2 regions of the Streptomyces tendae genome follow, and region 2 is predicted to be linked to the other one. Evidence: riboswitches for the same ligand, from Rfam matches in the RefSeq annotation. Region 2 holds a riboswitch; the other holds the start of a gene.
What was found. A riboswitch is a leader RNA that binds a small molecule or an ion and turns the genes downstream of it on or off. The one in region 2 is predicted to bind cyclic di-AMP.
Positions count from the first base shown of each region.

Region 1: it holds a riboswitch for cyclic di-AMP, as region 2 does, so the genes downstream of both, F3L20_RS11475 (C40 family peptidase) here and F3L20_RS30735 (M23 family metallopeptidase) in region 2, are expected to answer to the same signal.

Region 1 covers NZ_CP043959.1:2,439,287-2,446,468, forward strand. The annotation lists gene F3L20_RS11445 (adenosylmethionine--8-amino-7-oxononanoate transaminase) at 1-843, opposite strand, end outside; gene bioB (biotin synthase BioB) at 836-2,068, opposite strand; gene F3L20_RS11455 (8-amino-7-oxononanoate synthase) at 2,215-3,342, shown strand; gene F3L20_RS11460 (DUF397 domain-containing protein) at 3,545-3,769, opposite strand; gene F3L20_RS11465 (helix-turn-helix domain-containing protein) at 3,779-4,639, opposite strand; gene F3L20_RS11470 (ATP-binding protein) at 4,852-5,328, shown strand; gene F3L20_RS11475 (C40 family peptidase) at 5,459-5,932, opposite strand; cyclic di-AMP (ydaO/yuaA leader) riboswitch at 5,936-6,123, opposite strand; gene F3L20_RS11480 (hypothetical protein) at 6,470-6,778, opposite strand; gene F3L20_RS11485 (ATP-dependent Clp protease proteolytic subunit) at 6,786-7,182, opposite strand, start outside.
Region 2 covers NZ_CP043959.1:6,705,133-6,712,314, reverse strand. The annotation lists gene F3L20_RS30755 (HAMP domain-containing sensor histidine kinase) at 305-1,351, shown strand; gene F3L20_RS30750 (response regulator) at 1,382-2,041, shown strand; gene F3L20_RS30745 (dihydrofolate reductase family protein) at 2,151-3,284, shown strand; tRNA gene F3L20_RS30740 (tRNA-Met) at 3,349-3,422, shown strand; cyclic di-AMP (ydaO/yuaA leader) riboswitch at 3,738-3,895, shown strand; gene F3L20_RS30735 (M23 family metallopeptidase) at 3,907-4,926, shown strand; gene F3L20_RS30730 (PrsW family intramembrane metalloprotease) at 5,039-6,475, opposite strand; gene trmB (tRNA (guanosine(46)-N7)-methyltransferase TrmB) at 6,542-7,182, opposite strand, start outside.

The sequences.
Region 1 (7,182 bases), 4.3 Mb from region 2:
ACCGCCGGTCAGCGCCTTGCCCACGCACATCACGTCCGGCGACACGGCCGCGTGCTCCGCCGCGAACAGGGCGCCGGTACGGCCGAAGCCGGTCGCGATCTCGTCGAGGACGAGCAGCACGTCGTGGGCGTCGCACGCCTCCCGCAGCACCCGCAGATACGCGGGGGAGTGGAACCGCATCCCGCCCGCGCCCTGCACCACCGGCTCCACGATCACCGCGGCCAGCTCACCGGCGTGCCGCTCGATCATCTCCCGCAGGTGGTCGGCGTACGCCTCCTCGTAGGGGCCGGGCGGGGCGTCGGCGAAGACCTGGCGTGGCAGCACCCCGGACCACAGCTCGTGCATCCCGCCCTCGGGGTCGCACACCGACATCGGGTGCCAGGTGTCACCGTGGTAGCCGCCCCGCCAGGTCAGCAGCCGTGACTTCTCCGGACGGCCCAGCGAACGCCAGTACTGCAGGCACATCTTCACGGCGACCTCGACCGACACCGACCCCGAGTCGGCCAGGAACACGTGCTCCAGGCCGTCCGGCGACATGTCGACAAGGAGCTTCGCCAGCCGTACGGCGGGCTCGTGCGTGAGCCCGCCGAACATCACGTGACTCATCCGCCCGAGCTGGTCGTGGGCGGCCTCGTTGAGCACCGGGTGGTTGTAGCCGTGGATCGCCGACCACCAGGACGACATGCCGTCGACCAGCTCGCCCGAACCGTCGGCCAGGGTGAGCCGCACCCCGCTCGCCGACGCGACGACGAGCGGTTCCTGACGGCCCGGCATGGGCCCGTACGGGTGCCACACGTGCCGCCGGTCGAGCTCCAGCAGCGCGGCGACCGACTGCTCAGGCATTGGGCGCGAGGTCCGTTCCGGCGCCCCGGCGGCGCACGGCGACCAGGTCGGGACGCGGCTCGTCGGCCGAGGCGGCGGGGGCGGCGGCGGGGGCCGTTCCGCAGACACCGCCGCCCTCGTGCGAGCCGCAGCCGCCCTCCGCGCCGTCGTGGGACCCGCAGCCGGGGTCGCCCTGGGATCCGCATGCCCCGCCGCTCGCGTGCGACCCGCAGCCACCGCCCGCCCGGTGCTCGGGCAGCGTGACCTCCCCGGCGCCCTCCACCTCGAAGCCGGCGTCCGCGATCATCTCCAGGTCGGCCTTGCCGGCCTGGCCCTCGCTGGTGAGGTAGTCGCCGAGGAAGATCGAGTTGGCCAGGTGCAGCGCGAGCGGCTGCATCGTGCGCAGATGGACCTCGCGGCCGCCCGCGATCCGCACCTCGGCGTCCGGGCAGACGAACCGCACCATCGCCAGGATGCGCAGGCAGCGCTGCGGGGTCAGGTTCCACTCCTTGGCGAGCGGGGTGCCCTCGAACGGGATCAGGAAGTTGACCGGAACCGAGTCCGGGTCCAGTTCGCGCAGTGAGAACACGACGTCGACCAGGTCCTCGTCGGTCTCGCCCATGCCGGCGATCAGCCCGGAACAGGCGGACAGACCGGCCGCGTGCGCCTTGCGCACCGTGTCCACCCGGTCGGCGTAGGTGTGCGTGGTCGTGATCTCCCCGTACGTCGACTCGGACGTGTTGAGGTTGTGGTTGTAGGCGTCCGCGCCCGCCTCGCGCAGCCGTTCGGCCTGGCCGTCGGAGAGCAGGCCCAGGCAGGCGCACACCTCGACGTCCTCGTTCTGCTCCTTGATGGTCCTGATGGTGTCGGACACCCGGTCCACGTCACGGTCGGTCGGACCGCGCCCACTGGCCACCAGGCACACCCGCTTCGCACCGCCGGCCAGGCCCGCGGCGGCCGCCCGGGACGCCTCGTCCGGCTTCAGCCAGGTGTACTTGAGGATGTCGGCCTTCGAGCCGAGCCGCTGCGAGCAGTAGGAGCAGTCCTCCGGGCACAGCCCGGACTTGAGGTTGACCAGATAGTTGAGTTTCACCCGGCGGCCGAACCAGTGCCTGCGCACCTTCCCGGCCGCCGCCACCACGTCGAGCAGCTCCTCGTCGGACGTCGCGAGGACGGCCAGCGCCTCGGCCCGTGTCGGCGTCTCGCGCCGAAGCCCCTTGTCCACCAGCGTGTTCAGCAGGTCCATGAGAGCCGATCCTGTCCTACCCGGCCCGTCCGGGCCAAGGAGACTTCGTACAACGAAGCCGTCCGGCGGTGTGGGTATCACCACACAGAGGTCCGGCCGGCCTGCCGCTAATGTCTGTGCACTGCCTACAAAATCCCGGAGGACCCATGGCGTTCGGCTGGATCGACGAGCAGGCGGAGCAGCGCCGCAGTGCCGGGCTCGTCCGCACCCTGCGCCCCCGGCCGGCCGACACGCCGCTCCTCGACCTCGCGAGCAACGACTACCTCGGGCTGGCCCGTCATCCCGAGGTCACCGAGGGGGCGGCCCGGGCCGCCCGGACCTGGGGCGGCGGCGCGACCGGCTCCCGCCTGGTCACCGGCACCACCGAGCTGCACGCCGAACTGGAACACGAACTGGCCGATTTCTGCGGGTTCGAAGCGGCCCTGGTGTTCTCCTCCGGCTACGCGGCCAACCTGGCCGCCGTCACCGCGCTGGCCCCGCACGGCTCACTCGTCGTCTCCGACGCGGGCAACCACGCCTCGCTGATCGACGGCTGCCGGCTGGCCCGGGGCGTCACGCAGGTGGTGGCGCACCGCGACCCGGACTCCGTACGCAAGGCGCTGGACGGCCACGAGGGCCCCGCGGTGGCGGTGTCGGACACGGTGTTCTCGGTGGACGGCGACGCGGCCCCGCTCGTCGCGCTGGCCGAGGCGTGCCGGGAGCACGGCGCGGGGCTGGTGCTGGACGACGCGCACGGCCTCGGGGTGCTCGGCGACGGCGGCCGGGGCGCCCCGCACGCGGCGGGCGTCGCGGGCGCTGACGACGTCGTCGTCACGGTGACGCTGTCCAAGTCGCTCGGCAGCCAGGGCGGCGCGGTGCTGGGTCCGGCCCGGGTGATCGGCCATCTGGTCAACGCGGCACGGACGTTCATCTTCGACACGGGTCTCGCGCCGGCGGCGGCGGGCGCGGCCCTGGCGGCGTTGCGGCTGCTGCGCCGCGAACCGGGGCGCGCGGCGCGGGCGGGAGCGGTGGCGCGGGAACTGCACACCCGGCTGACGGCCGCGGGTCTGGAAGCGGTACGTCCGGACGCCGCGGTCGTCTCCGTGCGCGCCCCGTCCCCGGAGCAGGCCGTGCGCTGGGCGGCCGACTGCCGGGCGGCCGGTCTGTCCGTGGGCTGCTTCCGTCCTCCTTCCGTGCCCGACGGCATCTCACGGCTCAGACTGACCGCCCGGGCGGACCTGTCCGGGGCGGAGATCGAACGCGCTGTACGGGTGATCGGCGATACGCGGCCATGAGTCGGCGGGGCACGGCCGTGCGTCGCGCGATGAACGGTTGATCGGTCGGAACGTTCGGATGAGTCGGAACGTTCGGACCGGTCGGATCGTAGGGACCGGTCGTCGGATCGTAGGGATCGAACGGACGGGCCGGATCGTTCGGACGGGTTGTCCCGACGGAAAGGCCGGGTTCGGCCGGATCAGGGGCGCGGACGCGGCCGGGTCAGCGGACCGCGGTCACGAACTCCGCCCAGCTGTCGGGGGAGAAGAGCAGCGCCGGCCCGTCCGGGGCCTTGCTGTCACGCACGGCGAGCAGTCCGGCCAGGGGGCCGGTGGCCGGCCGGGCCGTCTCCACACAGTTGTTCGCCCCCGTGCTGTAGCTGCTGCGCAGCCACCGCACATCGCGCAGGGCGAGGCTGGAAGGGATGGTCCGAGGCGGTGCGGGCATCGTGCCTCCTTACGCGCCGGCCGCTGCGCCGGCGATGAAATCCAACGACTCCTCGGGTGACAGGGCGTGCGTCGAGAGGGCGTCGAAGGCCTCCGAGTACGCCCGGAGGTCTTCTTTCCGTTCCAGGTAGTGACTACTCGTCAAGTGGTCGAGAACCACCACATCCAGGTCAGATGTGCGCGAGAACGAAAAGATGACGAACGGACCCGTCACACCGATGTGCGCGCCAGCGCTGAACGGCAGTACCTGCAGGCGCACTTGGGGCAGCCGGGCGGCCTCGATCAGCCGGTCCAGCTGGCGGGACATCACTTCGGGGCCGCCCACCTCCCGGCGCAGCACGGCCTCGTCGAGGACCGCGTTCAGCTCCAGCGGCGGATCGGCCCGCAGGACGTCCTGCCGGGCCAGCCGTACCTCCACCAGCGCGTCCAGTCGCTCCTCCGAGGCACCCTCCAGGGCCGCCTCCGTCACCGCACGCGCGTACTCCGGGGTCTGCAGCAGTCCCGGGATCACCGTGGTCTCCAGGGTGCGCATCGCGCTCGCCTGGGACTCCAGGCTGATGAAGTCCCGGTAGGTCGGGGGCAGTACACCCCGGTAGGCGTGCCACCAGTGGTCCCGCCCGTCGCCCTTCCCGGAGCCCGACAGCACCAGCAGCAACTCCCGCAACTGCGGTTCGTCCACGCCGTAGACGTCGAGCAGTAACCGCACGTCGGCCGGTTTCACCCCGCTCGTGCCCGTCTCGATGCGGCTCACCTTCGACTGGTGCCAGCCTGCCAGCCGGGCCGCGTCCCCACTGGTGAGTCCCGCCGCGGTGCGCAGCGCGCGCAGTTCGGCGCCCAGTTTCCTGCGGCGCACCGCGGGACCGTGCTGCATGGGCCTCTCCTTACTCCTTCCGAGCCGCCCGGATACGGTCTCCCGTCGCAGAGTTCACCGCTTTGAGCGACAGATATATGCATATCTTGGTGGATCGCCGCGCCGCGCCCTGCGGTGATGGCAGTCTGGCGACGAAGCACCAGTGCGGGACCGTACTCGAACCAGCCGCTCCGTGTCGGACTGCGGTCCCGTGGGAAAGGGACGACGTCGCCATGGCAGACCATCTGGAAGCATCCGTCACTCTGCCGAGCGATCCCGCCTCGGTCGCCGCGGCGCGGGCCCACGTGGCCGGCGCGCTGGCGGAATGGGGGCTGCCACCGGACGCCGAACTGTACGACACGGTGCGGCTGATCGTCTCGGAACTGGCCACCAACGCGGTGCAGCACACCTTCGGCCAGTCACCCACGTTCACGGTCGACGTCGTCCTGGTCCGTGAGGAACGGGTGCACATCGGGGTGACGGACAGCCACCCGCGTCTGCCCAAGCGGCTGCCCGCCGCGGTCCAGCAGGACAACGGGCGCGGCCTGGTCATCATCCGCTGGCTGACCGTGGAATACGGGGGCAGGCTGAGAGTCCGCCCCACGCGTCAGGGCGGCAAGACCGTCGCCGTCGAACTCCCTTGGCCGGGGACCACGGTCACCGCCCAGCCGACGGAGGCGGTCACGGCAGCGGTGCAGCCGGAGCTCTGACGGCACGTCACGGCACGGGCGGGCCGGGGGGCACTGAAGGCCCGCAGGACGTCCCGTGGGCGGCGCCCGGCCCACGGGGGCGGTCACGGCTGGGCGGCGGCGCTCCCGCGGACACCGCCGCCACCGTCGGTCACTTCACGCGGCCGTACCAGACGCTCTTGGTCCAGATCTTCTGCAGCCGCACCACGTCCCCGGTCTTCGGGGCGTGCCAGATCTTGTTGTTACCCGCGTAAATCCCCACGTGGTAGACGTAGCTGCCCGAGTGGAAGAACACCAGGTCCCCGGCCTTCCGGCTGCTCTTGGAGATGTGCCGGGACTTGTTGTACTGCTGGGCGGCCGTGCGGGGCAGCTTCTTGCCCGCCTTCTTGAACGAGTACAGCGTGAGGCCCGAGCAGTCGAACCGGTTCGGCCCGGTGGCACCCCACGCGTACGGCGCACCCTTCTTGGACGCCGCGACCTTCAGGGCCTTGACGCCCGTGGTCGCCGCCGCGGCCTCCGAGGCCGCTCCGGGGACCGCGATGGAGCCGCCCACGGCGGCCAGGGTGAGGGCCCCGGCCGTGCCGGCCCGGGCCATGAGAGACGGGACACGATTGAGCGCACTCATGCGCAACCCTTCGTCAGCCGCCTGTGAAGGATGACCTGTCGGATTCGGGCTGGCGAAGTAGCCCGGCCGCGTCAGCGGCTTCACCCCAAGGGCTGCTCGGAACGTGAGCTCCGGCGACCCGTCGTGCTTGGGTCCTCCACTCCTGCCGATCCACTCCTGTCGACCGGTCATCCGGGCGGCGGCAGGACTCGGCGTCCGCCCGGATCGCCCCGCCGCGGCGGCGGGGGCTTGTCGTCAGTCAGGGATCTTGCTTCATTTCGCGGTCGATTTCCCAACGGAACGGGGGGTTTGTGTTGTTACTCACCACTCACCCGTTCGGGTGGACAGCTGTCCGTTCGACTCGCCGTCGACGAGCCGGAGGAGCCCCGGACCAGCGACGGAATGGTCAATTCCGCCTGACGGGCGCGCGTGTGGTGCAACTTGGACAGCACCGAAACAGGAGGCGTGTCTACGCCGGATGGTGGTACGCCGTGCGGTCCGTTTCACCCGTGCGCGGCGTGTTCCGTCTGCGGGCCCGGCGTTCCGCGCCCGCTCGTGTCAACTCCCGGTCTGCGGCGGTAGCGTGACCCTGGCCGTACGCCGCTCGCCGTCGAGGACCCGCAGGGCCCGTGCCAGGGTCTGGGCGTGCAGTTCGCTCTCGCCGCGCCGGTGCATCAACGTCAGGGCGTCGCGCAGCGCGACCGCCTTGCCGACCAGCGCCTGGGCGGCGCGCAGGCTTCGGTAGGTGTCGCCGGCCTGGGCCGGATTGACCCGGCCGAGCTGGTCGACGACCTCCAGGTAACGGTCGATCAGCTCGGCCTCGGCGCGGGTCAGTGCGGGCAGCGGGGGAAGTTCCGGTGGCAGCATCCGCGGCTCACCTCGCGCCGGTGGCGGGGCGGGCGGCCCTGTGGTGCGGCACGATCCGGTCCGCCAGGCCGTAGTCCACCGCCGCCCGGGCGTCGAGGACCGTGTCCCGCTCCAGATCCTCGCGCACCCGCTGCACGGGCCGGCCGGTGTGCCGCGCCAGCATCTCCTCCGTGCGGACCCTGATCCGGTTCAGCTCGTCGGCCTGGACGGCCAGGTCGCTCGCCCTGCCCTCCACCGGCTCCGGCAGGGCGGGCTGACGGAGCACCAGGCGGGAGCCGGGCAGTACGTAGCGCTTGCCCGGGGTGCCGGCGGCCAGCAGCAGCGCGGCGGTGCCCTCCGCCCGGCCCAGGCAGACCGTCTCGACGTCGCAGGTGACGTAGGTCAGGGCGTCGTGGAGCGCCGAC
Region 2 (7,182 bases):
GCGAACTCGGGCCGGTTTCAAGGAGTTTGCCCGTGCGCCGACGTGGTCACCCGCCCGGTACGGTGCCTCCACCCTCGCCCGGCGGCACCCCCCGGGGCCATCCGTCGCGGGCCCCATCCTCATGGGGGGCCGGTATGCAGGAGACGCGGGGCACGGGTCGGCGGGCGACCGGAAAATGGGGACTGTCACCGATGGCGCCGCCCCGGCGGGAGGCGGAGGCTGGACGGTGACGGCCCGCGCCGCGCCCCCGGTCGCGGGCTGTCGGGGCCTTGTGAGCATACCGACGGCGAGGAGGCGGAACCGGGTGCCTCTGTTCTGGCGCATCTTCCTGCTGAACGCCGTCGTGCTCATCGTCGCCACCGCTCTGCTGCTCGGGCCCGTCACCGTGTCCACCCCGGTGCTGCTCACCGAGGCCGCGGTGCTGACCGTGGGGCTGGCGGCCATGCTCGTCGCCAACGCGCTGCTGCTGCGCGTCGGGCTCGCCCCGCTGCAGCGCCTCACCCGCGCCATGACCACCACCGACCTGCTGCGCCCGGGACACCGGCCGGCCGTCGGCGGGCGCGGCGAGATCGCCGAGCTGATCACCACGTACAACACGATGCTCGACCGGCTGGAGGACGAGCGGGCCACCAGCAGCGCCCGCGCGCTGTCCGCGCAGGAGGCGGAGCGCCGCCGCATCGCCCGCGAGCTGCACGACGAGGTCGGCCAGTCGCTGACCGCCGTGCTGCTCCAGCTCAAGCGGGCCGCCGACCACGCACCGGCCGGGCTCGGTGACGAACTGCGCCAGGTGCAGGAGACCACCCGGGACTCCCTGGAGGAGATCCGGCGGATCGCCCGCAGGCTGCGCCCCGGCGTGCTGGACGAGCTCGGGCTGGCCAGCGCCCTCAAGGCCCTCGCCACCGAGTTCGGCGGGCCGGGACTGAGCGTGCAGCACTGCCTCGACCCGGACCTGCCCGAGCTGGACCGGGAGTCCGAGCTGGTGCTCTACCGGGTCGCCCAGGAGGGCCTCACCAACATCGTCCGGCACGCCGGTGCGCGCCGGGCCGAGCTGGCCCTGCGGCGCGCGCCCGGCGGTGTCGAGCTGCGCGTCCGTGACGACGGCCGGGGCATCGGCGGCGCGGACGAGGGCGCCGGCATCCGCGGGATGCGCGAGCGTGCCCTGCTCGTCGGCGCCGACCTGACCGTGGAGCCCGGGCCCGGCGGCGGCACGGAGCTGCGGCTGGCCGTCCCCGTCCCGGCGCGTTTCCCCGCGCACGTCCTCGTCCCCGTACGACCCGTGCGGGAGTCCGCCCCCGCGAAGACCCTCGCCGTCGTGCGCCGGTCCGCGCCCGCGCACGCCCCGCCCCCGTGACCGATGTCCCTCGACCGGAAACGCTGAACCATGACCGACCCGTCCCCCACCCGCATCCTCCTCGCCGACGACCACGCGCTGGTCCGCCGGGGGGTTCGACTCATCCTGGACGGCGAACCGGATCTGACCGTGGTGGCGGAGGCCGCCGACGGTGCCGAAGCCCTCGAACTGGCCCGGGAGCACCGCCCCGACCTGGCCATCCTCGACATCGCCATGCCGCGCCTGACCGGTCTGCAGGCGGCCCGTGAACTCTCCCGCACCCTGCCGGAGACCCGGATCCTCGTGCTGACCATGTACGACAACGAGCAGTTCTTCTTCGAGGCCCTGGCCGCCGGCGCCTCGGGATACGTCCTGAAGTCGGTCGCCGACCGTGATCTCGTCGAGGCCTGCCGCGCCACGATGCGCGGCGAGCCCTTCCTCTACCCGGGGGCCGTGAACGCCCTCATCCACAACTACCTCGACCTCGCGCGGGAGGGCCGCACCCTGCCCGCCAAGGCGATCACCGACCGCGAGGAGCAGATCCTCAAGCTCGTGGCCGAGGGCCACACCTCGCAGCAGATCGCGAACATGCTGGTGATCAGCCCCAAGACGGTGGAGCGGCACCGCGCCAACCTGCTGGCGAAGCTCGGTCTCAGGGACCGCCTGGAACTGACCCGCTACGCCATCCGCGTGGGCCTGATCGAGCCCTGACCCGCGGCCCGTGGGCCGGGGCGCGGTCGGCTCCCCGCCGCACGGCTTGCCAGACTGGAGCCGGACCGCGCAGCGGTCCCGCAGCCACCCGCACCCGGAGAGCCCGCCGATGCCGCATCCGTACGTCCTGCTGTCCGCCGCCGTCTCCCTCGACGGCTACCTGGACGACACCGGCCCGGAGCGGCTGCTGCTGTCGAGCCCGGCCGACTTCGACCGCGTCGACGAGGTGCGGGCGTCCGTGGACGCCATCCTGGTCGGCGCCGGCACGCTCCGCGCCGACAACCCCCGTCTGCTGGTCAACTCGCCGGAGCGCCGGGCCGCCCGGGTCGCGGACGGCCGCCCCGAGTACCCGCTGAAGGTCACGGTGAGCGGCTCGGGCGACCTGGACCCCGCGGCCAACTTCTGGCACACCGGCGGCGAGAAGGTGCTCTACACCACCGACCAGGGGGCCGAGCGGGCCCATGCCCTCGGCATCGCCGCCGACGTCGTGCCGCTCGGCACGGAACTGGACTGGCGGCGGCTGCTGGAGCACCTGCACGACCGGCGCGGGGTACGGCGGCTGATGGTGGAGGGCGGCGGGCGGATCCACACCCAGCTGATCAGTCAGGGGCTCGCCGACGAGCTGCAGCTGGTCCTCGCCCCGCTGTTCGTCGGCGACCCGGACGCCCCCCGCCTGTTCGGTCCCGGCTCCTACCAGGGCGGGCGGCTGCGGCTCGTGGAGACCCGGCCCGTCGGCGACGTCGTCCTGACGCGCTACGAGCCCACCGCGCCCGGCGCCGGCGCGCTGCCGTCCGCCGCCGACCACCACTGGCTCGCCCTCGCCTGCGAGCTGGCGGAGCGGTGCCCGCCCTCACGGACCGCGTTCAGCGTGGGCGCGGTCGTGGTCGCCGCCGACGGCACCGAGCTGGCGCGGGGGTTCTCCCGTGAGGGGGACGAACCCGTGGTGCACGCCGAGGAGGCCGCGCTCGCCAAGACCGACCCCATGGACCCCCGGCTGGCCGGCGCGACCGTCTACTCCAGCCTGGAACCCTGCGCCCGCCGTGCGTCCCGGCCGGCGCCCTGCGCACGGCTGATCCTGGACGCGGGGGTGCGGCGGGTGGTCACGGCCTGGCGGGAGCCGGACACGTTCGTGGCGGACGCCGACGGCAGCGCGGTACTGGCCGAGGGGGGCGCCACCGTGGTGGTGCTGCCGGAGTACGAGGAGCGGGCCAAGGCGCCGAACGGCCACCTCCTGGACCGCTGATCGCGCCCCCTGCCCGGGGGGTGTGCGACCTGCCCTGATGATGCCGTACACTTGTGTTCAACGGCGCGGGGTGGAGCAGCTCGGTAGCTCGCTGGGCTCATAACCCAGAGGTCGCAGGTTCAAATCCTGTCCCCGCTACTGAAGGCCGAGGGCCGGAATCCGAAAGGGTTCCGGCCCTCGGCGTTTTCCGGTGTCCGTCGCTCTTCCGTCCGCTGTTCCGCCGGTGTCACCGAACGTGATCGTGCGGAGTCTCAGCGCATAACAACTGACGAACCGTCAGGTTCGACCGGCCGTCTGAGGCGCGGTCAACTCGCCCGTTTTCGCCCGCTCGTGGCGCTTAAGTCCGGGCGGAATTCGTTAACGATCAAGAGGAACGGCTTGGAATCCGGCCCTCGGGTCTATTAACGTTCGATAACGCAGCGCGGTCGTCCCAGCCGTCACAGACGTCGGCTCCGTGCGCACGCGCCGAATCCCGCAAGGGAACCGGGGAACCACCACCTTGGGGTGAATCGTGCGGATACCGCCGTGGAGACACGGCTCGTATACGCGCGTAGGAGACCTTCCTGCTCCGAACCCGTCAGCTAACCCGGTAGGCGAGAAGGAAGGAAAGGAGCGCGCCCACGTGGCGTCCAACCCGCCTGCCCCCGAGGCCCCGTTCAAGCCGAGCGACACCTTCGCCTACGGCGCCGTCGGCGCCGAAGAGGGGCCCTTCGAGGAGTGGAACCCCACCGCGGAGTCCGTTCGCCCGGTACGCGGCCGGCACCGCGTCGCCAAGCAGCGCGGGGGCGGACTCGCCCGCAGCTCCACCGTCCTGGGCGTCGGCGTCATAGCCGCCGTCGGCGCCGGCGGCATGGCCAGCGCCCAGACCGGCAAGCCGCCCGTCTCCATCTCCATGCCCGACCTGCCCAACGTGGGTTCCCTCATCTCCGACGAGGAAACGCCCAAGGGCTCGGCCACCCCCCTCAGCAGCATCGGCATGACCGGTGCCGAGACCGAGGAGGGCGCCGCCGACGCCGGTGAGGCGCTGCGCGCCCGCATCATGGCCCAGGTCGAGCAGCAGCAGGGCCAGGCCCAGAGCAAGGCCGAGGCCGCCGCGCTCGCCGCCGCCGAGAAGGAGGCCGCCGACGCGGCCGCCAAGGCGGAGAAGGAGGCCAAGGAGAAGGCCGAGGCGGCGAAGAAGAAGGCGGAGGAAGAGGCCGCGAAGAAGGCCGAGGCCGAGCGCCTCGCCGAGCTGGCCAAGCAGTACGCCCTGCCGACCTCCTCGTACACCATCACCTCGACCTTCGGTCAGGCCGGCGCCTACTGGTCCTCCGGCTACCACACCGGTCTCGACTTCGCCGCCCCCACGGGCACGCTGATCAAGGCCGTGCACACCGGCACGATCACCTCCGCGGGCTGGGACGGCTCCTACGGCTACAAGACCGTGCTCACCCTCGACGACGGCACCGAGATCTGGTACGCCCACCAGTCGTCGATCAATGTCAGCGTCGGCCAGAAGGTCAACACCGGCGACGTGATCGGCCGCGTCGGCGCCACCGGCAACGTCACCGGCGCCCACCTCCACCTCGAGGTCCACACCGGCGGCTCCTCCTCCGGCATCGACCCGGCGGCCTGGCTGGCGGGCAAGGGCCTCAGCATTTGATCCACCGGCGGCCGCGTCCCGGCCGTCCACGCCGTGAACCCCGGCAGTCCCGACGACGACCCCCCGACGTCAGGGCTGCCGGTCACGCATGTCCGGGGCACCGGCCGTGCGGTCAGCGGCGGTAGGGGTCCTCGACGGGCGCGGGATACGGCCCGCCGTGGGGCGGCTGTCCGTGCGCGGGCTGTCCGTACGAGGACTGTCCGTACGGGAACGGTGTGTGCGGGGCCTGTCCGTACGAGGGATGTCCGTGCGGGGCGGGCTGTCCGTAGGAGGGCCGGCCGTACGGCCCGGGCGGCGCCTGGCCCGCCCACGCGGCGCCGTACGGAACGCGGGGCGCCGTGAGGCGGACCGCGTGGTCCAGCGCCGGGCGGGCCGCCACGCGCCGGTGCCACAGCTCCAGCAGCAGCTGCCGCTCCCGGGTCACGAAGTCCGCCCCGGCCTTCCCCGTCCGGCCCCGGTGCCGCAGGAACGCCAGCGAGGTCGCGTACGCCTCGTACTGGGCGACCGCGCGCGCCGCCGGCTTCCCGCCGTGCTCGCGTGCGTACCGCCGGGCGAGGCGCCGGGCCCGCATCGAACCGAGCGCGAACGGCTCCGCGGGACTCAGCCAGCCCGCGATCGCGTACGCGGGCAGCTCCGTGCGCACGGTCCGCAGTTCCCGCTGCCGCGTCCACACCACCAGCCAGGTCAGCAGCCCGAACGCCGGCATCATGAACGCCCCGTAGACCGCGATGAAGCCGAACTGGCCGAGCGTCGCGGAGCCGTTCCACAGCGCGTGCATGCCCATCGCCAGGAGCAGCCCGGCGAGCGGCAGCAGCACACGGCGCACCCGCTGCCGGTCCGTGGCCAGCGCGGCGGCACCGAAACCGATGCCGGTGAGCACGGTGAACAGGGGGTGCGCGAACGGCGACATGACGATGCGGACGAAGAAGGTCGCCGCGGTGACCGAGGCGATGCCGCTGCCGCCGGTGAGCTGGTCGGCGCCGAAGGCGTTGCCGAGGTAGAGGACGTTCTCGGTGAACGCGAACCCGGTGGCGGTGACCCCGGCCACCACCACGCCGTCGAGCATTCCGGTGAAGTCGCGTCTGCGGAAGAGGAAGAGCAGCAGGACCGCCGCGGCCTTCGCGGACTCCTCCACGACGGGCGCTATGACCGTCGCGCCCAGGGTGTCGGCACCGGCCGGGTCGGCGGTCGCCGTCGCGATCCACCGGGTGGCGAAACTGTTCGCCACGATGGCTATGAGCGCCGCCGCGCACGCTCCCCAGGCGAAGGCGAACAACAGGTTCCGCCACGGGGCCGGCTCGACCCGGTCCAGCCAGCGGAAGGCGGCCAGGAGCAGCGGGACCGGCAGCACGGCCAGTCCCAGCCCGACCAGGAAGCCCCGCGTGCCCGTCTGCTCCCGCACCAGCGCCAGGATCACCAGCCCGGACAGGGCCAGCAGGGTGACCAGCGCCGCGTAGCGCACCACGGGCCGCTGCCACCAGTGCGGGTGCCGCAGGCCGGGGCCGGGCGCTGCGCCGGGGTGCGGCGGGTACGGAGGGCTGCTGGCCACGGGATCGTCCCTAACGAGGGAGGGGCAGGGCGGCGTGCCGGCTCGGTGCCTCGGGGGCGCGGGGTCTCAGGGGCGGTCCCCGTCCCGGTGCCCGGCACGGTCGTCGTGCGGTACGCGGCGGAAGAGCAGGTCGTTCACCACATGCCCCTTGTCCAGGCCCTGACGCTCGAAACGGGTGAGCGGGCGGAACTCCGGACGCGGCGCGAAACCGCCGTCCGCCCGGGTGTTCTCGAACGCGGGGTGCGCCGTGAGCACCTCCAGCATCTGCTCCGCGTACGGCTCCCAGTCGGTGGCGCAGTGCAGCACGGCCCCCGGGGCCAGGCGGGTCGCGGCGAGGGTGAGGAACTCGGGCTGGATCAGCCGCCGCTTGTGGTGCCGCTTCTTCGGCCAGGGGTCGGGGAAGTAGACGCGCAGCCCGCTCAGCGCGTCCGGTGCGAGCATCTCGCGCAACAGGATGATCGCGTCCCCGTTCGCCACGCGTACGTTGCCCAGCCCGCGCTCCTCGGCGAGGTGCAGCAGATGGCCCTGGCCGGGGGTGTGCACGTCCACGGCGAGGACGTTGGTCTCCGGGTCGGCGGCTGCCATCCGCGCGGTGGCCTCGCCCATGCCGAAGCCGATCTCCAGGACGACGGGGTGGTCGTTCCCGAACAGCTCGGCCAGGTCCAGGCGGCGGCTGCCGTCGATGTCGAGCCCCCACACCGGCCACA